DNA from 3 places in the Kluyvera georgiana genome. Region 1 is predicted to be linked to each of the others. Evidence: predicted binding sites of a transcription regulator. Region 1 holds the regulator's gene; each other region holds the start of a gene.

Region 1 (4,049 bases):
TTTAGCGTTTTATTTTTTGCTTCTGCTTTGCAGCGGCATTTTTAAAAGTCAAAGAGGATATAACTATGCGTACGTTTAGTGGCAAACGTAGTACGCTGGCGCTGGCTATCGCCGGTGTGACAGCAATGTCAGGCTTTGTAATGACTCCGGAAGCGAAGGCAGAAGGGTTCATTGATGATTCAACATTAACCGGCGGCATCTATTACTGGCAGCGTGAGCGTGACCGTAAAGATGTGACCGATCACGACAAATATAAAACCAACCTTTCTCACTCCACCTGGAACGCCAACCTCGACTTCCAGTCAGGTTATGCGGCTGACATGTTCGGTATTGATATTGCGGCGTTTACCGCAATTGAAATGAACGAAAGTAGCGAAAGCGGTCACCCGAACGAAATTGCCTTCTCGTCAAAAAACAAAGGCTATAGCGAAGATTACAGCGGCGATAAGAGCGGTATCAGCCTGTATAAAGCGGCGGCTAAATTTAAACTTGGCCCAACCTGGGCGCGTGCGGGTTACATTCAGCCAACCGGTCAAACCCTGCTGGCGCCGCACTGGAGCTTTATGCCGGGTACCTACCAGGGCGCGGAAGCCGGGGCAAACTTTGACTACGGCGACAACGGCGCGCTGAGCTTCTCCTACATGTGGACCAACGAGTATAAGGCGCCATGGCACCTGGAGATGGATAACTTCTATCAGAATGATAAGAAGACCAAGGTGGATTACCTGCACTCTATCGGTGCGAAATACGATTTCAAAAATGACCTGGTGCTGGAAGCGGCATTCGGTCAGGCGGAAGGTTATGTGGACCAGTACTTCGCCAAAGCAAGCTACAAATTTGATATCCCTGGCGGCCCGCTGACCACCAGCTACCAGTTCTACGGTACCCGTGACAAAGTGAGCGATCACGGCGTGAACGATATTTACGACGGCACCGCGTGGCTGCAGGCGTTAACCTTCGGCTATAAACTGAACGAAGTTTTCGACTTCCGTCTGGAAGGAACCTGGGTTAAGGCCGACGGTCAGCAGGGCTACTTCCTGCAGCGTATGACCCCGACCTACGCTTCCTCAAACGGTCGTCTGGATATCTGGTGGGATAACCGCTCTGACTTCAACGCCAACGGTGAAAAAGCGGTCTTCTTCGGCGGTATGTATGACCTGAAGAACTGGAATCTTCCTGGCTGGGCAGTGGGTGCATCCTACGTCTATGCATGGGATGCGAAACCAGCGACCTGGCAGATGAACCCGGACGCATACTACAACAAAAACAATACGATCAGAGAATCTGCATACAGCCTGGATGCCATGTATACCGTACAGGAAGGTCGTGCGAAGGGTACCCTCTTCAAACTGCACTTCACTCAGTACGACAACCACTCCGATATCCCGAGCTGGGGCGGTGGTTACGGCAACATCTTCCAGGATGAGCGTGACGTGAAATTTATGGTTATCGCACCGTTCACCATTTTCTGATGCATGATGCGGCAGGGGAAGCCTCTGCCGCCGCTAAGAGGCTCATCGTATGAAAAAACTGATTATTGTTGCCCTGATGGCCGCTGGCCTTACCGCTTGCGCTCAGCCATCCGCGCCGAAAGAAGACAGTAAGCTGAAGGATGCCTACAGCGCGTGCATTAACACCGCTGAAGGCAATCCGGATAAAATCCAGGCCTGCCAGAGCGTACTGAACGTGCTGAAGCAAGAGAAACAGCACGAACAGTTTGCCAATCAGGAAAGCGTACGCGTGCTGGACTACCAGCAGTGTATTCAGGCAACCCGTACCGGTAACGACCAGGCCGTAAAAGCCAAATGCGATAAAATGTGGCAGGAAATTCGCAGTAACAACGCCACAAAATAGCGATTGTTGTTATAGCAAAAAGGGCGGAGAGTTTTCTCCGCCCTTTTTGCGTTACAGGGTTGGCTCTCCGCTGGAGCAGGCGGATGACAAGCTCGCTTTCCTGACGGGCAAAGTTGCTTTTACCATACGCAAGGTGAGGCGAATTGATCAGATTGCGCCCATAAAAAAAGCCAACCTTCAGGCTGGCTTTTCAGGCATCACGAAACGTTATTTTTCAACGCCATCATGCGCATGTTCATCTTCACGGCAGTCGCCTTCTGCACAGTGGCCGTAAAGATAAAGACTGTGGTTGGTCAGACGAATTCCGTGTTTGGCGGCAATTTCACGCTGACGAGCTTCGATAGATTCGTCGCTGAACTCGATCACTTTGCCACAGTCGAGGCAGATCAGGTGATCGTGGTGATGCTGCTGAGTCAGTTCGAAAACGGATTTGCCGCCTTCGAAGTTATGACGGGTCACGATGCCCGCGTCGTCAAACTGGTTCAGAACACGATAAACCGTGGCCAGGCCAATTTCTTCACCCATGTCGATCAGGCGTTTGTATAAGTCTTCCGCGCTGACATGGTGGTTATCCGGTTCCTGAAGAACTTCCAGAATCTTTAACCGTGGAAGTGTGACTTTCAGGCCAGCCTTCTTTAATGCGGTATTATTGTCAGTCATGCGGAATCTGTCCTGTTGCTAAACGATTAACTTCCATCAGCGAAAGTATCACAGAGAATTCACCCGTTTTAATGCGTCTCATTATAGAATGACCCTGGCTAAATGAAAACAGCAAGGCTTGGGTAAACTAAGCTTTCAAAAACGAGGCGTCACCGACAAACAGAGCGATGAACCTACGCTAAATCAGAAGATATTGTACAGGTATGCGCTGAAAAGTTAAAAAAATGTAGCTATTATTTTGATTGCTTTTACCTATTAATGAGGCGCGATTTGTTATCGCGCCTCAATATCATCAGGCGTTTTTGATTTCGTCGAGGTGCAGTTCTTCAGCAACCTGCTTAACCCATTTTTCAACGCGTTCAGCGGTCAGCTCCGGCTGACGGTCTTCGTCAATCGCCAGACCCACGAAGTGGTCGTCATCGGCCAGGCCTTTCGACGCTTCGAAGTGGTAGCCTGCGGTTGGCCAGTGACCAACGATGGTCGCGCCGTTTGGCTCAATGATGTCGCGGATAGTGCCCAACGCATCGCAGAAGTATTCCGCGTAGTCTTCCTGATCGCCACAGCCGAACAGGGCGACCAGCTTACCGTTGAAGTCAACTTCTTCCAGAGACGGGAAGAAATCGTCCCAGTCGCACTGGGCTTCACCGTAGTACCAGGTTGGGATGCCCAGCAGCAGGATATCGTAGCCTGCCAGGTCTTCTTTGCTGCTCTTGGCAATGTCGTGAACGTCAGCGACATCTTTACCAAGCTGTTTTTGAATCATTTTTGCGATATTTTCGGTGTTCCCGGTGTCGCTACCGAAGAAGATGCCAACGATTGCCATGAGTAAAATAACCTCTTGAAACTTAATGATATGGTGGTGGCTTATTGCCCACAGATAAGGGCAATCATAGCAGAACAGAGAAGCGTGCGGAAACAGCTATCGTGCCGTACTGCACACTCTGCTACATGAAAGTGTGTTCTGGGGGATATTTCAGACTTTCCCTTGCCCGTGCAGCAGCGCCAGTTGGCTCATCAGCATCTCTTCGATGAGTTCGCTGCGGCTCATGTCACGGGCGGCCGCCAGCTCGTTGAGCGCATCAACGGCGTCGCTGTTGAGCTTCAGCTCGACGCGCTTAAGCCCGCGAACTTTGTCGCGTTTGAGCTGATTACGCTTATTAATGCGGAGCTGTTCGTCACGCGAAAGCGGATTGGTTTTGGGTCTTCCCGGCCGACGCTCATTTGCGAACAAATCTAATGTCGTACGGTCCGTTTGTTCTTTTGCCATGGTTCTGAGTGACTTCGGGGAAACAAGCTACCGGACGGTGCCCGGCGCAGACAGCGCGCAATCATACAACAGTGGAACCCGCACGCCAACGACCACGGCCATTATGGCGCGCGGTCGATGCATTTTTAATCACTCGGCGAGATAGCGGCGAATGGCGCGCAACACGGCGTCCGGTTTTTCGGCGTGAACCCAGTGACCCGCACCGGCAATCACGTGCGCTTTCGCCTGCGGGAACTGCGCCAGCAGATCATCACGATAGGCTTCGGTG
Region 2 (4,049 bases), 790 kb from region 1:
TCAGGCTGACGCCACGCAGGATCTCTTTATCATCAACGGAGACCTGTAATTCATTGATATTCAACATATCACTTTCCTTAATCCTTAACCGACGCTGTGTTCAAGACTGATAGCCAGCAGTTTTTGCGCTTCCACGGCGAACTCCAGCGGCAGCTCCGAGAAAACATCTTTACAAAATCCGTTGACGATCATTGAGATAGCGTCATCCTCGCTAATTCCGCGCTGCAGGCAGTAGAAAAGCTGGTCTTCGCCAATGCGTGAAGTGGTCGCTTCGTGCTCCAGCTGCGCGCTGTTATTACGGCATTCCACGTACGGGAAGGTATGCGCTCCGCAGTCAGGGCCAATCAGCATCGAATCGCACTGGGTGTAGTTACGGGCGTTAGTTGCCGTCGGCATGATTTTGACCAGACCGCGATAGCTGTTCTGGCTGTGTCCGGCGGAGATCCCCTTCGAAATAATGGTGGATTTGGTGTTTTTACCAATGTGAATCATCTTGGTGCCGGTATCGGCCTGCTGATGGCCGCTGGTCAGCGCCACCGAGAAGAACTCGCCCACCGAGTTATCGCCGCGCAGAATGCAGCTGGGGTATTTCCAGGTGATCGCCGAGCCCGTTTCCGACTGTGTCCACGACATCTTGCTGTTTTCGCCTTCACACAGCGCGCGCTTGGTGACGAAATTCAGGATCCCGCCGCTGTTGTTATCGCCAGGGAACCAGTTCTGCACGGTGGAGTATTTCACCTCCGCGTCTTTATGAATGATCACCTCCACCACCGCCGCGTGCAGCTGGTAGCTGTCTCGTACCGGGGCCGAGCAGCCTTCAATGTAGCTGACATAGCTGCCTTCATCGGCAATCAGAATGGTGCGTTCAAACTGGCCGGTTTTCTCCGCGTTAATGCGAAAATAGGTCGACAGCTCCATCGGGCAGCGCACGCCTTTGGGGATATAAATAAAGGTGCCGTCCGACGCCACCGCGGCGTTGAGCGCGGCGAAGAAGTTGTCATTTTCCGGCACCACCGTGCCGAGATAGCGTTTGACCAGCTCGGGATGATCGTGAATCGCTTCACCAAACGAACAAAAGATAATGCCCTGCTCCGAGAGCTTTTCCCGGTAGGTCGTGGCAACCGAGACGGAATCAAAAATCGCGTCAACCGCCACCTCTTTGCCCTCGCGGACCGGCACGCCCAGTTGATTAAACGCGGCTTCCACCTCATCGGTTAAAAAGCTGCTGGCCCCCGTTTGTTGCCGTGCCCCAGGTTCAGAGGCGCAGGTATCGTCACAGTTGCCGCAGGACGGCGCGGAGTAATAGCTGTAGTCCTGGTAATTCAGCGAGTCGTATTTCGCTTTTAACCAGTGAGGTTCTTCCATCAAAAGCCAGGCGCGGTAGGCCTTCAGGCGAAATTCCAGCATCCATTCCGGTTCGTTGCGCCTGGCAGAAATCGCCCGCACCACCTCTTCGTTGATGCCTTTCGCCAACTCGTCGGTTTGCAGCTGGGTAAAGAACCCTTCTTTGTAGTTCAGCGGGCCACCGGCCCAGGTCTGGACATCGTCAGTTGCGTCAGTATTACGCGTCATTATGTACCGCCTATACTCCGAAGCTTTCGCCGCAGCCACATTCGTTCTGCGCCTTCGGATTATGATATTTGAACAGCTGATTCAAACCTTCGCGCACATAATCCACCTCTGTGCCATCAATAAACGGCATTGCGCGTAAAGGCACCCACAGCTTCGCGCCGTCGGATTCAAACAACAGATCGTCTTTATCCGGCTCGCTTACCGCGTCCAGCACGTAGCCAAAGCCCGCGCAGCCGGTCTGCTTCACCCCCAAACGTACGCCCTGAATCGTGGGCTGCTGTTTGACCAGCTCGCGAATATGCGCCGCGGCCGACGGCGTCAGCGTAATGCCGCGCCAGGTCACATCGTTGGGATCGAAGGTTCCTGAATGCAAATCCATAGGTCTACCTCATCAGTGGAGCCACAAAGGGGCTAGCACCATGTTAGTGATAATGATTATCACTTCAACCCTCAGCGCATGGGGGTATTCCACGGGTGCCCCTTTTCTCAGGCCTTTTTATAAGCATAGACCCTGTCGACACGAGCGAGTGAGATAGCGATTTTTTTATAATGAATTGAAAAATAATGTATTTATGATGAGTAATAGGCAAAAAATGAGGGTGTGCTAAAGATGCATAGCCAATGCCTATTTATTTAATCGGTTTTTCGACTTTCTGCGAATCAAGCACTTAGAACATTATCAATGAGTTATAAAAACACGGTATGGAGATATATAACGCACCACCAATGATGATTCCCCGTACACCACATTCCTCTGACGTGATGCGTGCGACAACGGCATAACTGGATAAATTTGTCTTGAGACCGCGCCGTTGATGTGATTTCATATTCATTAAATTTGCATTAAAATTCACACATGGAGTTGCTGCATGTCAGTAGAATCAATCGTTAAAGCACAGTTTGAAGCATATAATGCGCATGATATTGACGGATTTATCTCTTGCTTTTCAGATGAGTTTAAAGGATATCGGATGCCCACTGAAACGCCCTCAACGATAGGCAAAGCGTCATTACGTGAGTTTTACGTCAATAATCGCTTTAACAATCCACAACTCAGAGCAAAGCTTATTTCCAGAACGGTATTAGGTAATAAAGTGTTCGACCATGAGCTGATATACGGTTTGTCTCCCAATCCGCTGGAAAGCGTAGCCGTCTTTGAAGTTAAAAATGAACGCATTACAACTGCCTGGTTCTATTTTCCGTAATGCGAAACGCGCTGTCATTCTCAATAAGAATCAGGTCACAACGGATGTTGCTTTCTGAATAGGCAGAATACTGCCGTTTATATCCTATGGTGAATGGCACTAACGGGAAGATGTTATCCCATCCCATCATGCTATACCTCCGTCAACATATACTCATCACGAGAGGGAAACATGACGATGTTGAAAGGTAAAAAAGCCGTTATCACTGGAGGCGGAGGAGGATTTGGGCAGGCATTATGCGTTTGGTTGGCGCAAGAAGGCGTCGAAGTCATTTTTTCCGCTCGACGGGTTGATGATATCGAAAAAACCTGCAGCATCATCACTGCTCAAGGTGGTAGTGCACAAGGGTATATCTGTGATTTAACCCAGCCGGCATCCATTTCTCAGTTTTCTTCACAGATCTTAAGCGCCAACAGTCCCATAGACATTTTAATCCTCAATGCTGCTCAATGGTTGCCAGGCACAATGGACGAGCAGTCTGCTACTGAAATATTTAATACCATCAGTTCAGGCCTGACGGGTTCAATTCTCCTCACGCAGGCATTGCTTCCCGGATTAAGGCGCTCAGACAGTGCTGACATTGTGTCAATTATCTCCGCATGCGGCATTCCTCACTTTACTGATTCAATTGCCCACCCTGCTTTTTTTGCTAGCAAACATGGGCTTAGCGGTTTTACAACTAAACTGTCAGAACAATTATCCAGAGAAAATATACGGGTAACCGGGTTGTATCCGCCGGATTTTGAAGTGACGGGGTTAGAAGAGCCTGTTGATAATCAATCCAGAATGGGTGAGCGCCTAATGAATGGACGTTCCGTCTGGGAAACGATTCGTTTTGTACTGACTCAACCACGTAGTTGCCATATCAGTACTATCTACTTTCAAGGGCCAACGCGCGAAGACTTGCGGTGTCAGGAATAATCTAACGACATCCCGCATCCAGCCTACGCCGCTATAAACAATAGACAGGTATATGTTCTTTTTTGTTACTTCATGTCTGAAATGCTAATCCGGTCCGCTATTCATGGCTGCGCGCCAGCACATACAGCGCGTCAACCCTGTATTCTCGTTTATGACTTATCCGTTTTTTCAAAAGCCTGTACCAATGAGAATCAGCCTCGCGACGATAATGACGGTCTGCGCTTACCCGCTCAAAATATTGGCCAAATACTTTCTCGATGACCTGCGGGGTGAGTCGCATGCCCCGTGGCGAAATATCCATCGCCCGTATCAGATGCACGCCGTCAGGTTTCAGTAAGCGGTTCACTTCAC
Region 3 (4,049 bases), 1.6 Mb from region 1:
GGTTTTCCTCCGGCGACGCGATAGCCGCCCTGAGGGTGGTGTTTGCGGCTTTGCAGCGTCAGCAATGACGGGATAATCAACGCCAGCACTGCCAGAGCCACGCCCGCGTAACCCAGCGCCATCACAAAACCGCGCGGGTAGAACAGCGCGAAGGCCAGCGGTGGCAGGAAGGTGATACCGCCGGTTTGTAGACGGCCGCGGACGCTATTTTTGCGCTGGAACAGGTCCGCCAGATAGTCAAACAGCCCCAGTGCGACGCCGAGGAAGGAGGTCGCCAGCGCCAGGTCAGCAAACAGGTGGACGGCTAGCTCAACGTGCGGCGAGGCGACAACTTCGCGAATCGCCATTAACAGGCCGTTCAGGCCCGCGTGCTGAGACATGAGTGCGCTAAAGACCGGCGAGTCGATGCTGCCGAGGGTTGCCAACTGCCAGAACAGATAGGCGACCAGCGGGATGGCGCTACCGATGATAAAAATGCCGCGCAGTTTGCGTACGTCGCCGTTCATATAGCTAACGATACTCGGTACGCTGCCGTGGAAGCCAAACGAGGTAAAGATAACCGGAATGGCCGACAGCGCCAGCCCCTGGGCCATCGGTAGCGTCATCAGATTAATTTTGTGAATGTGCGGCAGCAGCAGCGCCAGCATGACGATCAGAAAAATGATTTTGGCGCTAAACAGAAAGCGGTTAAATAGATCGACCAGCGAGGTGCCCACGCAGATGATCATGCCGCCGATGGCGGTAAACAGCAGTACGCCCATCGCGGGTGGCATATCCATGCTAAACCACTGGTTGAGACTTGAAGCCAGCAGTTCACCCGCACCGCTGATATAGGCCGCCGTGAGCGCGTACATCAGGAACATCATGCTAAAGCCGGTGATCCACTGCCCGTGGCGTCCCAGGTAGCGTAGCGCCAAAGAACCTAATCCGGTGTCGGCCGGTACGTGCTGATACACTTCCAGCAGCAGCAGGGCGGTGTAGCACATTAATGCCCACAGACCTACCAGCAGCACCAACGTGATGCCAAAACCGACCCCCGCTGAGGCAAGCGGCATTGCCAACATTCCTGCGCCGATGGTGGTGCCGGCGACGATTAAAATACTCCCCAGAGTACGGTTCTTCACGCTTTCCTCTACTTCACAACGTATTCACAACGAAAGATGTCGCGCAGAGTATGTGAATATGCGTCATTCGTCAAATCTGAATTACAGATGGTGTAATTAAAAGTTTACGTTTTTTATAGGACGCCAGAAAGCTGCGCTAGCGCAAAACATGCAGTACAAATGCAGTTTATGGTGACCTTTTTTAAGGGGAGAAATAATGGACTCTATTCACGGTCACGAAGTACTGAATATGATGATTGCATCAGGCCAGCAGTACAGCTTCGAAAGTCTGGAAGCGGCCATTCGTGCACGCTTTGGCGAGCATGCGCGTTTTCATACTTGTTCTGCGGAAAATATGAGCGCGGGCGAGCTGGTGGCTTTTTTGTATAAGAAAGGGAAATTTATACCGCTGGAATCGGGTTTTACGACCGAAGAAAGTAAGATATGCCGACATTAATCAGCAGCGGCGTATTAACGCCGCTGCATGAACATTAATTCTGAGTATCGAGCGTTGCCAGCTCTTTATCAATGAAGTACAGACCTTCACCGCTTTTACCTGCCAGCGTCAGCTTATCGATAACGGATTTAAACAATTTCTCTTCTTCATGCTGTTCCGCAACATACCACTGCAGGAAATTAAAGGTCGGATAATCCTGGTTGGACATAGCGGCGTGCGCCAGTTCATTAATTTTGCTGGTAATCAGCTGCTCGTGCTCATAGGTCACACGGAACAGTTCGTCCAGTGATGCATACTCGGCAAACGGCGAAGAGACGCTATTGATGCGTGGCAGACTGCCGGTGTCGGTCAGGTAATCAAACAGGCGCTGCATGTGCGTCATCTCTTCCTGCGCGTGGCGGCGTAAAAAGGCGGCGGCGCCTTCAAAACTGTTGAAGCTACACCAGGCGCTCATCTGTTGATACAGCAGCGAAGAATAAAGTTCGAGATTCATCTGTTCGTTTAATTTCTCGATCATTGGCGCTTTTAGCATGGTGTCGCTCCCGAAAAAATAGGTTAATTGTTAATTACAGCAGAACTATAAGTTGTTATTAATTTATTTGCAAAAGGTAAATATAAAATGATCGATATAATAATGCGAATGGGAATAAAACTCATTGGCATAAATATAACGATAAATATCAAGGGGAATAATAATGCCGGAATTCACCGGCGGTGGGGCTAATAATAGGCGCTGGAGGCAGGAATATTTGCGATACCCCGGCACTGGTACTGAAGGGTAATATATTCGTTGAGGCACAGCGAGCCGCTAATGGTGGAGCAGGTGGGAATCGGCTGACCATAGGAAAAAGCGGTGGCGTAGCCCATCTGCTGGCAGGCTTTATTGGCCTCGGATTGGGCCAGGTAACTGTCGGTGCGGGCATTCTGCAGTACCGCCTGTCCGTAGGTCAGGCGAACGATACCGCTGGTTGCATCAACTTCGCTGACACTCGCCGTGCGGGGAACCGTGCACGCGGAAAGGGCCAGCAGGGCGGGGATAAGAATGAGGCTTTTCATCATGTCGCTCTGCGCAATCTGTCGTAGTCTCATTATAACTGACGTGACCTGCGGCCAATCCCTTGAATAGTCGCCAGATTCAGGTGTTAATCCGTTTGTGACTCGTAAATAGCCTGAAACTGCAGGTGCAACTGGCAAAACAGTTTGACCAGCGTTGGGTCAAAATGGCTGCCTGAACTGCTGACGATGATTTCGTATGCGCGCTCATGCGAGAAGCTGGGCTTGTAGATGCGCTTTTGCCGCAGCGCATCGTAAACGTCGGCAATGGCCAGAATACGCGCCTCCAGCGGGATGGCTTCACCGGCTAACCCATCCGGATAGCCGCTGCCGTCCCATTTTTCATGGTGGTAGCGGATCAGATTTTCCGCCACAGAGCCGAGCACCAGCCCCTGCACGATGCGCCAGCCCTTCACTGAATGCTGCTGAATCTGCTTAAATTCGTCCTCGGTGAGTTTGCCTTGCTTATGCAGAATCGTCTCGGGCACCGCAATTTTGCCGATGTCATGCAGCGAGGCAAAATTCTCAATATCGCGGATTTGACGCTGAGGCAGCTTCATCGCGCGGGCTAACAGGCTGCAATAGGCAGAGACGCGGCGGATATGACAGCCGGTCTCATCGTCGTGGACGTGATTAATTTTTTCCATCGCTTCGACGATGCTGCGGTTAATCGCGCGGTTCTTGTTCATATGCCGCCACATCATCAGCATCATACTCAGAATAAAGACCAGCGCGGCCAGCAGTCCGGCGCTAATCATTTGTAATGAATTTTTACTTAACGACGTGGAGGCTGGGACGTTGGTCGGCGGCGTGATTTGGTGACGATAGCTGGAGATCAGATGAACCTGCGCCAGCAGTGCATGCAGCGGGTGATCGATGTTCACCCAGGTACCAATCTGAAAACTTGAGTGGGTCAGTCCTGCGACTTTCAGTGCGCCACGGAACAGATCGCTGCCGCGTAGCGCCTGCTCGAGCGAGCTTAAATCACCGAGAATAAAGTCGATCTGGTTGTTATCAATGGTATCCAGCAGCTCGTCGAGGGTGGCACGTGCGACCAGCGTAACGTCAGTACCAAACCGCTGGCGCAGATAGTAGGCGGCAAAGGAGCCGCGAATCACGCCAATCCGCTGATGGCGCACCTGCTCTTCATCAAGAATAAAGGGCTGACCGACCTTATTGTAATAAGCGTTGTACCAGTTCAACAACGGTCCAACCAGCCCCTCCAACTGTGCGCCGTCGCGGACGTCAATAATATCGGCAAGTCGTAACGGCCAGTCTTCATTTTTCATACGTACCAGATAATTATCAACGAATTGAACGTCGACGTTGATATTGAGCAGATCGCGGAGATCGTTGACGATGCTAATCGCGCTGCCGTGGTATCCCTGATTGTCCTTCCAGATGATGGGGGAGAAGTTCTCATTTTTCGGTAGCCA

What was found. Region 1 encodes Fur, which represses iron uptake genes when iron is present. Its sites were predicted from a motif close to ATAATAATGAGAACNACTATCAA; they were not measured.
Region 2: the regulator Fur is predicted to act here: its motif matches at 1,992-2,014, upstream of sufA (Fe-S cluster assembly scaffold SufA).
Region 3: the regulator Fur is predicted to act here: its motif matches at 2,189-2,211, upstream of ftnA (non-heme ferritin).

Annotation. Positions count from the first base shown of each region.
Region 1 covers NZ_CP158865.1:3,493,485-3,497,533, reverse strand. Annotated here, with positions in the region: gene chiP (chitoporin ChiP) at 66-1,472, shown strand; gene chiQ (ChiQ/YbfN family lipoprotein) at 1,522-1,854, shown strand; gene fur (ferric iron uptake transcriptional regulator) at 2,062-2,514, opposite strand; gene fldA (flavodoxin FldA) at 2,807-3,337, opposite strand; gene ybfE (LexA regulated protein) at 3,488-3,781, opposite strand; gene ybfF (esterase) at 3,911-4,049, opposite strand, start outside.
Region 2 covers NZ_CP158865.1:2,701,368-2,705,416, forward strand. Annotated here, with positions in the region: gene sufC (Fe-S cluster assembly ATPase SufC) at 1-67, opposite strand, end outside; gene sufB (Fe-S cluster assembly protein SufB) at 85-1,572, opposite strand; gene sufA (Fe-S cluster assembly scaffold SufA) at 1,583-1,951, opposite strand; gene ABTW00_RS12835 (nuclear transport factor 2 family protein) at 2,442-2,777, shown strand; gene ABTW00_RS12840 (SDR family oxidoreductase) at 2,955-3,698, shown strand; gene ABTW00_RS12845 (class I SAM-dependent methyltransferase) at 3,796-4,049, opposite strand, start outside.
Region 3 covers NZ_CP158865.1:1,925,803-1,929,851, forward strand. Annotated here, with positions in the region: gene tyrP (tyrosine transporter TyrP) at 1-1,124, opposite strand, end outside; gene ABTW00_RS09150 (YecH family metal-binding protein) at 1,321-1,560, shown strand; gene ftnA (non-heme ferritin) at 1,595-2,092, opposite strand; gene yecR (YecR family lipoprotein) at 2,281-2,616, opposite strand; gene ABTW00_RS09165 (HD domain-containing phosphohydrolase) at 2,703-4,049, opposite strand, start outside.